3 regions of the Neobacillus sp. PS2-9 genome follow, and region 2 is predicted to be linked to each of the others. Evidence: riboswitches for the same ligand, from Rfam matches in the RefSeq annotation. Region 2 holds a riboswitch; each other region holds the start of a gene.

Region 1 (5,320 bases), 2.1 Mb from region 2:
GAGAGGCTAAAAGGACACTCTTTATTGTCTTCTTGCAAATACTTAAGTGAAATGTTATACTAAAGAAGAATTATTTTTGTTCGGTGTAAAGGATAGTATAAGTTAACTTTTCGTCTTGATGATCACTGAGTGCAAGGATAGTACCATAATGTGTGCAAAAGCACACAGCAGGAGGAAACACACATGGAACAAGGTAAAGTAAAATGGTTTAACGCAGAAAAAGGTTTTGGATTCATCGAACGCGAAGCTGGAGACGATGTATTCGTTCACTTCTCAGCAATCCAAAGCGAAGGTTTCAAATCATTAGACGAAGGTCAAGCTGTTACTTTTGAAGTAGAACAAGGTCAACGTGGACCACAAGCTACTAACGTTCGTAAAGCTTAATACCATTTCGGATAAGACAGGCTCTATTTTATAGAGTCTGTTTTTTTTATTCAAAAGGCTGTGTTAAAGAACAGTGTTGATTTTTATACCCTGTTGATTGGAGCGGAAGACTCGAAGATCCTCGAAAATGCTATCGCATTTCCTTCGTGCGGTGTAGATTCAAGGAAGCTTATTCAATGTCCTGTGGGAGTACGGTTCAGGGGAGACCCCGCAGGCGCAAGCGCCGAGGAGGCTCGCCGAAACGCCCACGGAAAGCGAAGAGCCTGGAGCGGAAATCAATAGGCAATTTTAACAAAGCCATTCAAAAAAAACCAAAACAAAAACCCCACTCATGAATGAGTAGGGCACACAAATGAAACAGTAATTCAAATGGTAGAGTTATTGTATCATATATTTCCGGAATAACCTAATTTATTTCAATAAAGTTACTGGTAACTTTTGTATACTGAATGAGTTATTACGCTGTATGTTTAACAAGCTTAGGATGTCGGAGCAATGATACGAGCAAAATCAGTCCGCTCATAATCAATAAAGCACTGGTACTTATGAAAACGGCGGAAAAGCCAAAGTAGCCAGAAAGAAAGCCCCCCAGCATGGGCCCAATGATGTTACCGAGAAATCTTAGACTATTGTTATACCCGAGGACCTCACCTTGCATGGTAATCGGAGCCTCCTGGCGAATATAAGCAATCCTGACAGGAATGATTCCGCCAATGGTCACACCTAAGGCAATCCGGATGATGACAAGCTGCCAAAGACCAGTCACGATCGCTCCTGGTAAGTACACTATTCCAGCTGAAAATAGAAGTATGACTAAAATTTTGATATAACCATATTTATCTGCAATCTTTCCCCAGTTCCGTGACATGAGTAAGTTGCCTATTCCCGCTGCGGAAAAGGCAATCCCTGAATAAAAAGCAACATTGTTTGGCCCATGCAAATCACTTACAAATAACGACAGGATTGGTTGGATGCTGAAATGGGCGATTTGTACAAGAGATGAAATAAGCAATACAGTTAATAGTACAGGATTTCGTAGGATGTGTTTGATAACCTCTTTACTAGAATAATGTGATTTAGTACCCTTCGTTGGTTCTATGAGAAATTCCTTCGTAGTGATGACAAGCATGGCTGAGATGAATATGGAAATCGAAGTCCATTTAAAGGTGGTCGCATAGCCGAGTGTATCGGCTAAAATTCCTCCGAGCATGGGGCCTAACAGTGAACCCGTTATACTTCCTGTTTGTAATGTCCCAAGGACACGACCAGCAATCTCTTTTGGTGTTTGTGTGGAGATGAATGCCTGTGACATCGGGATAAACCCTGAGAAAAAGCCCATGAAAAACCGTAGAAAGAGCAGCTGCCAGACTGAATGAACAAATCCCATTAAAAAGATAGATACAGCCATCCCTAATCCAGAAATGATAAGTATCTTTTTCCGACCATAGCGATCTCCAATTTTTCCCCAAACCGGTGAAAAAAGAAAGGCAGAAACAAAGGTAATCCCAAAGGTAATACCCGACCAATGCTGGACATATTTCTCAGAAAAGTCCCCAAACGTTTCAATATACAGAGAAATAAACGGCATGACCATCGTCATACTACCGGCAACGAAGAAGTTGGCAAACCACATAATTAGTAAATTACGCTTTGCACTTTCCTGCTTATTCATGGATGGTAACACTTCTTTCTGCAATTTATTTCGGTTTACTAAATATAATCATACCGAAATTTCTTAGGAGAATAAAGCAATAACTGGGTTTAGGTTTAATAATAGTTTTCCCAACTCCGTTCAATATGATTAAAAAGAGTTATTACTTTATTAAAAATATTTAAAATACTATTGACAACTTGTTAATGTGAGTTTAAATTTAGTTTATTACTTTAAATCAATAATACGTTCTCTTATCAAGAGTGGCAGAGGGACTGGCCCGATGACGCCCAGCAACCGTTCCGAAAAGGAATTGGTGCTAAATCCTGCAAAACATCTAATGTTTTGAGAGATAAGAGAGGAGTAGTCCAACATTTGTGATGAAACCTCTCTTTTCTGGAGAGGTTTTTTATTTTTACTTAAAAGAAAACTTCTCCAATGGGAATAGTTTATTTTGATAAGAAAGACAAAAAGGGGGAGCTTTTATCATGAAAAGAAATTTATTAAAAAGTGTGCTTGTATCAACATTGGCTGCAAGCCTGCTACTCACGGGGTGTGCTTCTGGGGGAGAAACGAAGAAAGCTAGTGGAAATAAAAATGTATCACTTGAAGGAGTACCAGAAAAATTTAAAAGTGACAAGTTGAAAATTAAGGTCATTCGTAAAATTGGCGGTGACGACCACACAGCTCAATTCTTAGCAGGAGCAAAAGAAGAGGGAGAAGCCTTAGGATTACAAGTGGATGTGTTTACTGCAAACGGAGATACAGCAAAATTCCATGATGCTATAAATCAGGCGTTAGATCAGGACTATGATGGATTCATTATTTCACATGGTGATGATGATGCGACGGTGAACGATGTAAAGAAAATCGTCGAAAAAGGAAAAAGCGTGGTTACATTTGACTCTAATCCAAAGTTGGCTGAAGTGGAGGGAGTAACACTTACATCACAGGATGACGAAGCATTGGCAACTTTAGCATTGGATCAGCTTGTAAAGGATACGAAGGGCAAAGCCAATATTGCGTACCTTTGGGTTGACGGTTTTCCACCAATGGTTAGACGAAACAAAGTATATCAAGATGTACTTTCAAAAAATCCTGGAATTAAAGAAGTGGAACGGTTCGGTGTAGCCGCTGCAGATACCAGTGTTCAAACACAAAACGCCGTAGCTGCCATGTTAAATAAATATCCAAAAGGAAAGTTGGATGCCATCTTTGCTACTTGGGATGCCTTTGCTATTGGTGCCGCACGAGCTCTAAAAGAGGCGGGCCGTGAAGAAGTAAAAATTTATGGTATTGATGTTTCGAATGCGGACCTTCAAGAGATTCAAAGAAAAGGTAGTGCTTGGAAATACACAGCTGCCGTGGATCCTAAACTAATTGGTGCGGTGGATTTGAGATTGCTTGCTAAAAAACTAGCAGGTGAAGAAACACCAAAAACCTATGATTTAGAGGCTTCTCTAGTTTCACAAGACAATCTTCAAAAGTCTAAAGATCCTGTTAACATGGTTAATCTATCAAAAATTATTTCTGGATGGGGCCAATCAGATGCATTCGAAGAAGATTGGATGAAAACATTAAAAAAATATTATAAATAATTAATGGTTACTATAAGCACTCTCTTTTTCACTTGATTAAGAGAGTGTTTGCTTGATAGGGGGGCGATTTCATGCAGTCAACATTGGAAATGAAAAATATAACTATTGAATTTCCAGGAGTGAAAGCTTTAAATCAGGTTCATTTTTCAACAAAGACGGGAAAGATTCAGGCATTGATTGGAGCAAATGGTGCAGGGAAATCAACTCTAATGAAAGTCCTGTCAGGGGCTTATAATCACTATACCGGTGAAATTGTGCTGGACGGGGAATCTTTGAACATTCGATCACCAAAAGATGCCCAGGATGCGGGCATACAGATTGTCTATCAAGAAGTCGATACGGCACTGATTCCTAATTTAACGGTTGCCGAGAATATTATGTTGATGGACACGGTTCATCATATGGGAAAAAAGCAGTGGATGAACTGGAAGACTCTTCATCAAAAAGCAGCACAAATCCTGGGTGAAATGAATATTACACTTTCTACGAAAAAGCTTGTGAGTGAGCTTTCTCTAGCAGAAAAGCAAATGATTCTCATTGCAAGAGCTGTCTCGAATCGGTGTAAGTATCTGATTCTAGATGAACCAACTGCACCCTTAAGTCATACGGAAACGACCGAGCTTTTTCGAATTGCCCGCGAATTAAAGAGGCAAAATGTCGGGATTATCTTTATTTCGCACCGCCTGCCAGAGATTTTTGAAATCTGTGATGAAATTACAGTAATGAGAAATGGAGAATTTGTTGTAAAAGAGAACATCTCAGAGACAACACAGAATCAAGTGGTGGAGCACATGCTTGGCCAAAAGCTGGAGGAACAGTTCCCGAAAAAGAATACGAGAATTGGAAACACAGTTCTTGAGGTGAAGGGACTTTCAGATAGAAGTAAAATTAAAGATTTCCATTTACATGTGAAATCTGGAGAAATCGTTGGAGTGGCTGGGCTAGTCGGTGCTGGAAAAACTGAGCTGTGCAAGGCGCTTTTTGGTTCTGAAAAATTAACTGGAGGAGAAGTCCTTCTTAATGGAAATAAACTAACTTTGAATAGCCCATATGATGCGGTGAAAAATGGCATGGCATTAGTGCCTGAAGAACGCAGGAAGGAAGGAATTCTTGTCCTTGAATCAGTGGAATCCAATTTGACAGCGGCTAATTTGGGTAGTTTTACAAACGTATTTAGCTTTTTAAATAGAAAGAAAGAAAAGGAAACAGCCAAGCAGTTGATTAGCCGGCTTGGAATTAAAACACCTTCTGAAGAAACAAAGGTTCAAAATCTATCAGGTGGAAATCAGCAGAAGGTCGCAATAGGAAAGTGGCTGGTAGCTGAGGCCGATGTCTATATTTTTGATGAACCAACCAAAGGCGTGGATGTTGGTGCCAAAAAAGACATCTTTGAGCTTATCACGGAATTGGCAAGCAGAGGGAAATCGATTATTTACGCTTCTTCCGAACTATCAGAGATTATGGGAATTACGGATCGAGTCTACATTCTATATGATGGACAATCAATAAAAGAGTTAGAAACGAACCGAACAAACGAGGAAGAACTTTTATTTTATTCCACAGGGGGCAGGTAAAATGGAGACAAATATTTCAGCAAAGAATCAGACCCCAACCAAAAAAACATTTGAATTGTTTCAATTTTTATATAAGTACGGGACCATTATCACGATTCTTGCACTTATCCTTA
Region 2 (5,320 bases):
TGAAGTTGAAGGTGACAATCTTCCAACTGAAATTGAACTAGAGTTATTTCAAATAGAAAATGCTGAAGTGACTACCTTTACATTTAAAGACAAAACAGACTACACAACAACTGACGGTAGAAAGGTTTCTTTATATACAGGTGATTTTCAAATTAAAAAGAGCGGCAAATACCGATTTAGCGTGTTAAAACATTCGGAGGCTGTAGAAGTTAGAAAGCCCATATCAAATGAATGATATGGGCTTTTCACACATTATAGGAAAGTTAAAATTCGACTTCGAGAATTGTCCAGCTCCAGCGCCTAGCCCCTCGGGTCAAATAACCTTCTGCAATAAAAGTCAAAGAGCGACTTTTTTGCAGAAGAACATTTGCCTGTCGGGGCTGATCAAGGCGCTTGCGCTTTTCTTATTAGGCTATTGGACCGCCTTTTTCTTCAATTTCAACGGATACATCCGTGAATTTTCTGAAGTTTTCGCGGAACTTTGCTGCAAGTTCTTTTGCTTTCTTTTCATAGGCATCTGGATCTGACCATGTTTTACTTGGCTGTAATACTTCATCAGGAACACCGGCAATATGAAGTGGAATATTTAAACCGAAGATTTCATCTTTCGTTGTCTCAACATGGTTTAATTCCCCTTCAAGTGCCGCTTGAATCATGGCTCTTGTGTAAGCGAGCTTCATTCTGCTTCCAATTCCATATTCTCCGCCAGTCCAGCCTGTATTCACAAGGAATACGTTCGCATTATGCTCAAGAATTTTTTCACCGAGCATGTCAGCATAGCGAGTAGCAGGAAGCGGTAAAAATGGTGCACCAAAGCAGGTTGAGAACGTTGCCTCAGGTGAGGTTACACCACGTTCGGTACCGGCAAGCTTAGACGTATACCCACTTAAAAAGTGATACATAGCCTGTTCTTTTGTTAATTTTGAGATAGGAGGTAATACCCCGAACGCGTCTGCAGTTAAGAAGACAATTGTATTTGGGTGTCCGGCAATACTTGGTTTGGCAATATTATCAATGGCATCAATTGGATATGCTGCCCTAGTATTCTCTGTTAACGTTCCGTCATCATAATCAGGGACCCGCGATTCCAGGTTAAGCGTTACATTTTCAAGAACAGTTCCAAACCGAATGGCATCAAATATTTGCGGCTCTTTTTCCCTAGAAAGATTGATGCATTTCGCATAGCACCCTCCCTCGATATTAAAGACACCGTTTGATGACCAACCGTGCTCATCATCACCAATCAAACGGCGATTTGGATCAGCGGATAAAGTAGTTTTTCCTGTTCCTGATAGACCAAAGAATAGAGCGACATCTCCCTCAATTCCTACATTTGCAGAACAGTGCATGGAGAAAATATTGTTTTCCGGTAATAAGTAATTCATTACGGAAAAAATGGACTTTTTCATTTCACCTGCATATTCAGTCCCACCGATGAGAACAATGCGGCGTTCAAATGAGATGATGATAAAGGTTTCTGAATTGGTTCCGTCGACCTTAGGATCTGCCTTAAAATTAGGTGCTGAAATTACCGTAAATCCTGGGTCATGCGATAAAAGTTCATCCTCTGATGGACGTATAAATAGTTGATGAACAAAAAGATTGTGCCAGGCAAATTCATTCACTACTTGGATAGGCAATCGGGATTTTTTATCTGCCCCTGCAAATCCTTTAAACACAAAAATCTCTTCTTGTTGTTTTAAATAATTTAGGACTTTTTGATAAAGTTTCGTAAATATTTCTTCAGATATAGGTTGATTCAACGAACCCCAAGCAATCTTATCCTTTGTGGACTCTTCCATCACAACGAATTTATCTTGAGGTGAGCGGCCTGTATATTTACCAGTTGAAACGCTTACAGCGCCAGTCGAAGTTAAAGAACCTTCGTTACGACATAAGATCTTTTCTACTAACTGGGGAACTGATAATTGCACGTGGACATTACTTTCTGATAACATTTGTTTTAAGTCATTGGGAATATGAACAGAATTCATCTACTGCAACCTTCCTTTTTCCATGTTTTTAATGGTAATAATTTAATAAAAAGTATAACACATTTATTCAAATAATCTATACTAATTAATGAAAAATAGGTTGTATGGATTAAATTTAAATTTCTTGAAAAATGCATTGACATTGTTCGACAGTGTAGGTTATTATTTACCCTTGAACGGATACTCTCTTATCCCGAGCTGGTGGAGGGACAGGCCCAATGAAACCCAGCAACCTGCAAACGAAAGCAAGATAGTAGTAGGTTTTCTTCTATTATTATTTTCGGGCAAAGGTGCTAAACCTGAAGCAAGGCCTAGCCTTGAACGATAAGAGTGAAAGGCGCGCAAAACTTTTGCTATCAACCTTTCCTCAGAGATGGAAAGGTTTTTTGTTTGCAAATGATTTCGTGCTATATAATCGCTTCTATTTATTCCATCGTTAGAATTTTCTATGGGGTTATTGCAGAATATTGTTTAATTAATAAAAACCCTGTATTTATTTCATACTACTAAGGGAATGAGTTCCGTATCAATCCGAGGTTAAACGGCAAGGTCATTACATACCCACACAGATAACCTCACTTATCTCACTATATAGGAGGAATTCAGATGTCAACAAAACGTCGTTTGTTCACTTCTGAATCAGTAACTGAAGGTCATCCCGATAAGATCTGTGACCAAATTTCTGATTCCATTTTAGATGCTATTTTAGCAAAAGATGCTAATGCACGTGTTGCTGCTGAAACTTCAGTTACAACTGGTTTAGTTTTGGTTGCTGGCGAGATTACTACTTCAACTTACGTGGACATTCCAAAAATTGTTCGTGAAACAATTAAAAGCATTGGTTACAATCGTGCAAAATACGGATTTGACTCCGAAACATGTGCAGTTTTAACTTCTATCGATGAACAGTCTCCTGACATCGCGATGGGTGTTGACCAAGCGCTTGAAGCTCGTGAAGGCCAAATGTCAGATGAGCAAATTGAAGCAATTGGTGCAGGCGACCAAGGTTTAATGTTTGGTTTCGCATGTAATGAAACAAAGGAGCTTATGCCGCTTCCAATTTCCCTTGCGCACAAGCTTGCACGCCGTTTAACAGAAGTTCGTAAAGAAGAGCTACTTCCTTACCTACGTCCAGATGGAAAGACACAAGTAACAGTTGAATATGATGAGAACGATAAACCAGTTCGTATTGATACAATCGTTATTTCTACTCAACACCACCCTGAAGTTACATTAGAACAGATTCAACGTAATCTGAAAGAGTATGTGATCAATCCGGTTGTTCCACAAGAATTAATCGATGAAAATACAAAATACTTCATTAACCCAACAGGCCGTTTCGTTATCGGCGGACCACAAGGGGATGCTGGTTTAACAGGCCGTAAAATCATTGTTGATACTTACGGTGGCTATGCACGTCACGGCGGTGGCGCATTCTCTGGTAAGGATCCTACAAAGGTTGACCGTTCTGCCGCTTATGCAGCACGTTATGTAGCAAAGAATATTGTTGCTGCAGGACTTGCTGAGAAGTGTGAAGTTCAACTTGCTTACGCAATCGGTGTAGCAAGACCGGTTTCCATTTCTGTTGATACGTTTGGCACTGGCAAAGTAAGTGAAGATGTATTAGTTGATTTAGTAGAACAAAACTTTGATCTACGCCCAGCTGGTATCATTAACATGTTGAACCTTCGCCGTCCTATCTACAAGCAGACAGCAGCTTACGGACATTTTGGCCGTACAGATGTGGATCTTCCTTGGGAGCGTACAGACAAAGCAGACACATTAAAAGAACAAGCAGCAAATCACTAAAAATCATTCGCCCTCAAGCGAATACCCTAATAGAAGGGAGTTGCATTTTAAATGTAACTCTCTTTTTCTTTTTTCGTCTAAATGGTTGGTACGTAATTGGTTATTGGAATAAAATGTTTAAGTAGGTCTAAAGAAGTGAAAAATGATAGTACGAAAATTACCTATAAGTTCACAGTGTTATTTTAATAAAAAAGTGGTAGTATTATAGAGATGTTTTTTAGAGAATGTTTAATTTAGATTGGAGTAGGTGAGGTACATAATGTGTGGTTTTATCGGTTGTGTACACGACAAAACACAAAACTTTAGTGATGAACAAAAACAACTATTTAAAAATATGAACGATATCATTACCCATCGTGGACCGGATGATGATGGTTTTTATTATGACGAACATATTCAATTTGGATTTCGCCGTTTAAGTATTATTGATATTGAGAGTGGACATCAGCCATTAACATATGAAAACGAACGTTACTGGATTATTTTTAATGGTGAAGTTTATAACTATGTCGAGCTTCGTGAGGAATTGGTAAAAGAAGGCCTTTCGTTTGCAACGAGCTCTGATACTGAGGTTATTATTGCCTTATACAGTCATTTAAAAGAGAAAGCAGTGGAAAAGCTGCGTGGAATGTTTGCTTTTATCATTTGGGATAAACAAGAGCAAAGATTATTTGGTGCCCGTGATCCGTTCGGTATCAAACCATTCTTTTATTTAGAAGACGGTGAGAAAACCTTCTTTGCTTCAGAAAAGAAAAGTATCTTGCTTGCACTTGAAAATGATGTTTTAGACTATGATTCTCTTCAGCATTATTTAACGTATCAATTTGTTCCTGAACCCAATACCTTATCAGAAGGGATTAAAAAGCTTGAGCCAGGTCATTATTTTACAAAAAAAATTGGCTCACCAATGGAAATTAAGCGCTATTGGAAGGCACATTTTAGTCCTGTTCAAAAATCAGAGAGTGACTTTACAAAAGAAATTCGTGATATTTTATTCGATTCAGTCGAAAAGCATATGCGTAGTGATGTACCAGTAGGTTCCTTCCTATCTGGTGGAATCGATTCGTCTATAATTGCTTCTATTGCGAAAGAGTTTCATCCTGCCATTAAAACCTTCTCTGTTGGTTTTGAACACAATGGCTTCAGTGAAATTGATGTGGCAAAAGAAACAGCGGAGAAACTGGGTGTAGAAAATATCAGCTATGTGATTACTCCTGATGAATATATGAATGAAATTCCAAAAATTATGTGGCATATGGATGACCCCCTAGCAGATCCTGCCTGCGTACCACTTTACTTTGTTGCTCGCGAAGCGAGAAAACACGTAACCGTTGTTCTCTCAGGTGAGGGCGCTGATGAATTATTTGGCGGCTATAACATCTACCGTGAGCCACAAGATTTAGAGATTTTCAACAAAATTCCTCGAGTAGGGAAAGTCCTTCTCAAAGGAATTGCCAATATGATGCCAGAAGGCACTAAAGGAAAGAGCTTCATTGAGCGTGGTGTAACTCCTATGG
Region 3 (5,320 bases), 2.3 Mb from region 2:
TATACTCTCCTGTTTTTTAAATGACAACGGCTTTCACAGTTTCTTAACATATTAATGTTAGAAAATTGAATAGAATGTGAACTTAATAAGTTGTTAATATTAGAAACCGATTTGTACATTCTTGTGGATAATTATTCTGATTTTTGTGGATATTGTGAATAAATCTGTGGAATACATTTAAACCGGGACTTTCGGTGTGGACAATGCAGTGGATAAACACGGAATATCCGTGACTATTGAATTAAATTTCTACATCTTGTTCAAATAAAAAAAGTAGATTTAGAAGTTTGCTACTTCTACTTTTCCCTTCTTCTCTCTGATAAAAGTAGATCTAGGACCTCGCTGCTTCTACCTTTTCCTTCTTTTATCTATAAAAAGTAGACCTAGAGGTTTGCTACTTCTACCTTTTCCTTCTTCTCTCTGAAAAAAGTAGATCTAGGACCTCGCTACTTCTACTTTTTCCTTCTTTTCTCTGATAAAAGTAGATCTAGGACCTCGCTACTTCTACTTTTTCCTTCTTCTCTCTGAAAAAAGTAGATCTAGGACCTGGCTTTCTTAAAATGAAAAAAAGAGCCGTATAGCTCTTTCATTGTTTGTAGATTCTTATAAAGCCTTAAGCGCATTTATCTGTTTCACCTTCTCGTATTCTCCAATAATCGGAAAATAGATAAGATTATTTTGTTTGGCCAGAAGAGCAATTTCTCTATCTGTCGCTTTGATTACAAACGTTTCCTCCGCCACTTCTTCAATCCAAATAATGGAAGGAGTCACCTGTTTATGCTTCACTCCATGCACCAGCCATGTTTTCTTCTTGTCACTCTTACTAAACCCCGTTACCACTTCTTGAGAACGTGTAACATTGCGTTTTCCCGGAGGATTTTGACACACATAGACTAAATCCTCAATGACAGCACTCGCCGTAGGAAACATTCCAGCTCCCGGCCCCTGAAGCGTAATTTCACCTACAATATCCGATTGGACATTTACTGCGTTCTGAACGCCTTCTACATGGTAAAATGGATGCTCTTTTCCCACTAGCGCTGGTTTGACCGTTGCTTTTATTTGACCGCCCAGCCTTGTTATACTCGCAATATGTTTAAACCTTAGCCCTGCAATTTCGGCTGCTTCAATCAATTCACTGGTTATGGATGTAATCCCCTCACGTTCAACATCCTGCCAATTAGGTTCTTCTCCAAAAGCGAGCCTGCTAAGAATCATAGTTTTATAAAAGGCATCAAAGCCCTCCACGTCATTTGTTGGATCAGCTTCAGCATAGCCATTCTCTTGTGCTAATACTAGTGCCTGTGCAAATGACTGCTTCTTTTCCCTCATTTCTGAAAGAATAAAATTGGAAGTTCCATTTAGAATTCCTCGGACCTGTTTGACACGATTAATATTTAAAAGCTGTCTAAGTGTTTGTATGACTGGAATTCCACCTGCTACAGTGGCTTCAAATCCAACAGAAACATTTTTCTCCGCTGCGAGCTCAAGCAGTTCTTTCCCGTGATGGGCAAACATTTCCTTATTTGCTGTAATGATGTGGCATCCCCGCTGTATGGCTGATTTTAAAAATGTAAATGTCGGCTCTTTATCGACAATAGCCTCCACAACAACATCAAGCTGTTCGAGATTTAAGATATCCGCAAATTCTGTTGTTACTAATACATTTTCACTAATATTTCTTTTCTTTTGCGTGTTTCTGATGAGAACAGCGGCAACTTCAACCTTCTTGCCTAATGTAGCCGTAAGCTCCTCACTGTGTGATTGTATTGTTCGATATACTCCTTCACCAACTGTTCCAAATCCAAGGATTGCTACTTTGATTACAGACACATACATCCATCCCTTCACTACACGATTTTTGACACGAAACTGTTTATTTTTCAAAAAGAAAAACCCTCTTCAATAAGAAGAGGGTTGGATTCCTCCTCTTATCTATCAGGTTAAAAATAACCTGCAGGAATTAGCACCTTTTCAAGGAATACCTTGAAGGTTGCCGGGTTTCATCGGGCCTAGTCCCTCCACCACTCTGGATAAGAGTTTTTATTTGATTTTTCATTAAATTTCCAAGTTATAAAGAAAATTTTAGTTGATGTAATGTTAAATGTCAATATATTCTTTCAACTCATTACGATCGTAAACCTGTAAATTTGGCATGTTCTTCTTTTACTAAGTGGATAAAATTTTCTCTCTCAAAATCCATACTGGTGATCATTTTGATATTATTCTCATTACTTAAGAACCGTTTCACCTTCCTATTTTGGTGAATGATATATGAGTATCTAACATCCTTTTCCAGTGTAGCAAACCAGTCTTCTTCCCTTAATCTGATTATATTCTTTTCAAATTTCGATTTAGGTGACCAATCAGGAATGAGAAATTCAATGACTCCCCCTGCGATATCAACAAGTAAATCAATGATAAAACCGCTAATGGAAAACCACTCCTTAGAAAAATGGTAAATTGTAGATAAACCATCAATTTGTGTAGATATATTATAAAACTGTGTAGAAAAAATGTAAAAGTGTGTAGATATATCTCAAAAACGTGTAGAAAAAAGGCAAAAGTGTGTAGATATATCTCAAAAACGTGTAGATAAAACGCAAAAGTATGTAGATATCGCCATACAACAGCAAAAAGAAACCTGCCAATGGCGGGTTTCTCACATTTTATCGTTTCAGTTTTCCCTCAGCAAGCCCAATTTGCTTCTCCACCTGCTCTGGAGAAGTACCACCAAAGCTGTTTCGAACGGCAACTACGTGTTCTGGAGCTAATACCTCGTAAATATCTTCTTCAAATAAAGGACTAAACTCTTGATATTCTTCAAAGCTTAAATCTAGTAAAAACTTATTGGACTGGATCGAGTATAAAACAATTTTTCCAATAACCTCATGGGCCTCACGGAACGGTAATCCCTTTGTAACTAGATAATCAGCAATATCCGTAGCATTAGAGAAGTCATTGTTAATTGCTTTACGCATCACATCTTTTTTAACAGTCATCGTTTCAATCATCGGAGCTAAAAGTTTCAATGACCCTTCCAATGTTTCAACAGTGTCAAACATACCTTCTTTATCTTCCTGTAAGTCCTTATTGTAGGCAAGCGGCAAACCTTTCAAAACAGTCAGCAGCCCAATCAAATTGCCATACGTACGGCCTGTTTTTCCACGAAGCAGCTCTGGTACGTCTGGATTCTTCTTTTGCGGCATAATGCTTGAGCCAGTACAGAAAGAATCATCTAACTCAACAAATTGGAATTCCTGACTTGACCAAATTACTAGTTCTTCTGAGAATCTAGAAATATGAGTCATGATAATAGAACCAATTGATAGAAATTCAAGAATAAAATCGCGGTCGCTGACAGCATCCATACTGTTCGGATACACCGTTTCAAAGCCTAGTAGTTCTGCTACACGTTCACGGTTGATAGGAAAAGTAGTCCCAGCTAACGCACCTGAACCAAGCGGAAGCCAGTTCACCCGTTTCAGACTATCAATCAATCTCTCTTTATCACGTTCAAACATCCAGAAATAAGCCATTAAATGGTGAGCAAACGATACTGGCTGCGCACGCTGGAGATGAGTATAACCTGGAATTAAGGTTTGGACATGTTCTTTTGCCTGCTCGACTAAAGCTTCCTGAACATCTTCGATCAATTTAATAAGCTCCGTCGTTTTTGTTCTTAAATAAAGGTGCATATCTGTAGCTACTTGGTCATTCCGGCTACGACCCGTATGTAGCTTACCGCCAACCGGTCCGATTCTTTCTATCAACAGCTTTTCGATATTCATGTGAATATCTTCATCTTCTACCAAAAACTCCACTTCGTTTGCATGAACCATTTTTTGAATAGCAAGAAGTCCGTCCTTAATTTTTTCAGCATCTTCAACTGGGATAATGCCACATTCACCAAGCATTTGCACATGTGCCAGGCTTCCGGCAATATCCTCTTTTGCTAACTTTTGATCAAAAGATATGGATGCTGTAAATTCTTCTACGAGCTTGTTGGTTTCCTTTGTAAATCGTCCGCCCCATAACTTAGACATGTTATGCTCCTCCTTAAAATGAAAGAAGATAGCCCCCGAAATAGGATTCGAGGGCAATCCGAATTATTTTACAATCGTTTCTTTTTTAGTAACCTCTGAATATACCTTTGTTGGTAAGCCCCAAATCTTAATAAAGCCAACAGCCGCATTGTGATCGAATGCATCACCTTTTGAGTAGGTAGCAAGCTCCTCGTTGTATAAGCTAAATGGAGACTTACGGCCTACAACTGTGTGATTTCCTTTATGAAGCTTTACACGAATCGTTCCTGTAACAGTTTTTTGTGTTTCTTCAATAAACGCATCAAGCGCTGGTTTGATAGGTGAATACCAAAGTCCTTCATAGATGATTTTTGCCATCTGCTGTTCCACTTGAGTCTTAAATTGTGTAACCTCACGAGTTAATGTTAAGAATTCTAATTCTTTATGCGCATTGATTAAAATTAATGCAGCCGGATTTTCATACACTTCTCTTGATTTAATTCCTACTAATCTATTTTCAATATGGTCGATACGACCAACACCGTGCTTACCACCCAGTGCGTTTAACGTTTCAATTAACTGAACAAGTGGAAGTTTCTCACCATTGAGGGCAACAGGAACCCCTTGTTCGAATTCAATTTCTACATATTCAGCGGCATCTGGAGTTAGTTCAATCGGATTCGTCCAATCGAATGCTGCTTCAGGCGCTTCTGCCCATGGATCTTCAAGTACTCCAGCCTCACAAGCACGTCCCCAAATGTTTGCATCAATTGAGAATGGATTATCTAAATCTACTGGAATCGGAATACCGTTTTCCTCAGCATACTTAATTTCTTCATCACGTGTCATTCCCCATTCACGTACCGGAGCAACCACCTTTAGACTTGGGTTTAACGCTTGAATGGACACTTCGAAACGGACTTGGTCATTGCCTTTTCCAGTACAGCCATGAGCAACAGCTTTAGCCCCTTCTTTTTCCGCCACCTCTACTAATAGTTTTGAAATAAGTGGACGAGAAAGCGCTGAAGATAATGGATATTTTCCTTCATATAAACAATTAGCCTTTAAAGCTGGTAAAATATATTCCTTTGCCAATAATTCTTTTGCATCGATCATATATGCTTTAACGGCTCCAACATTTAACGCCTTATTTTTAATAGCTTCTAAGTCTTTTCCTTCACCTACATCTAGACCTAGAGCAATAACATCATAACCATATTTTTCCTGGATCCATTTAACCGAAACGGAAGTATCTAAACCACCTGAATATGCTAGAACAATTTTTTCTTTTGCCA

What was found. Region 2 has a riboswitch for S-adenosylmethionine ahead of metK (methionine adenosyltransferase). Riboswitches for the same ligand answer to the same signal wherever they lie in the genome.
Region 1: another riboswitch for S-adenosylmethionine. It lies ahead of RCG25_RS22055 (sugar ABC transporter substrate-binding protein); the one in region 2 lies ahead of metK (methionine adenosyltransferase).
Region 3: another riboswitch for S-adenosylmethionine. It lies ahead of RCG25_RS21105 (homoserine dehydrogenase); the one in region 2 lies ahead of metK (methionine adenosyltransferase).

What each region holds. Positions count from the first base shown of each region.
Region 1 covers NZ_CP133269.1:4,405,909-4,411,228, reverse strand. Annotated here, with positions in the region: gene RCG25_RS22065 (cold-shock protein) at 184-384, shown strand; gene RCG25_RS22060 (MFS transporter) at 842-2,056, opposite strand; SAM riboswitch class I at 2,287-2,394, shown strand; gene RCG25_RS22055 (sugar ABC transporter substrate-binding protein) at 2,524-3,633, shown strand; gene RCG25_RS22050 (sugar ABC transporter ATP-binding protein) at 3,705-5,207, shown strand; gene RCG25_RS22045 (ABC transporter permease) at 5,209-5,320, shown strand, end outside.
Region 2 covers NZ_CP133269.1:1,286,568-1,291,887, forward strand. Annotated here, with positions in the region: gene RCG25_RS06350 (hypothetical protein) at 1-235, shown strand, start outside; gene pckA (phosphoenolpyruvate carboxykinase (ATP)) at 408-1,994, opposite strand; SAM riboswitch class I at 2,180-2,325, shown strand; gene metK (methionine adenosyltransferase) at 2,601-3,803, shown strand; gene asnB (asparagine synthase (glutamine-hydrolyzing)) at 4,063-5,320, shown strand, end outside.
Region 3 covers NZ_CP133269.1:4,200,812-4,206,131, forward strand. Annotated here, with positions in the region: gene RCG25_RS21105 (homoserine dehydrogenase) at 604-1,887, opposite strand; SAM riboswitch class I at 1,929-2,040, opposite strand; gene argH (argininosuccinate lyase) at 2,670-4,046, opposite strand; gene RCG25_RS21115 (argininosuccinate synthase) at 4,110-5,320, opposite strand, start outside.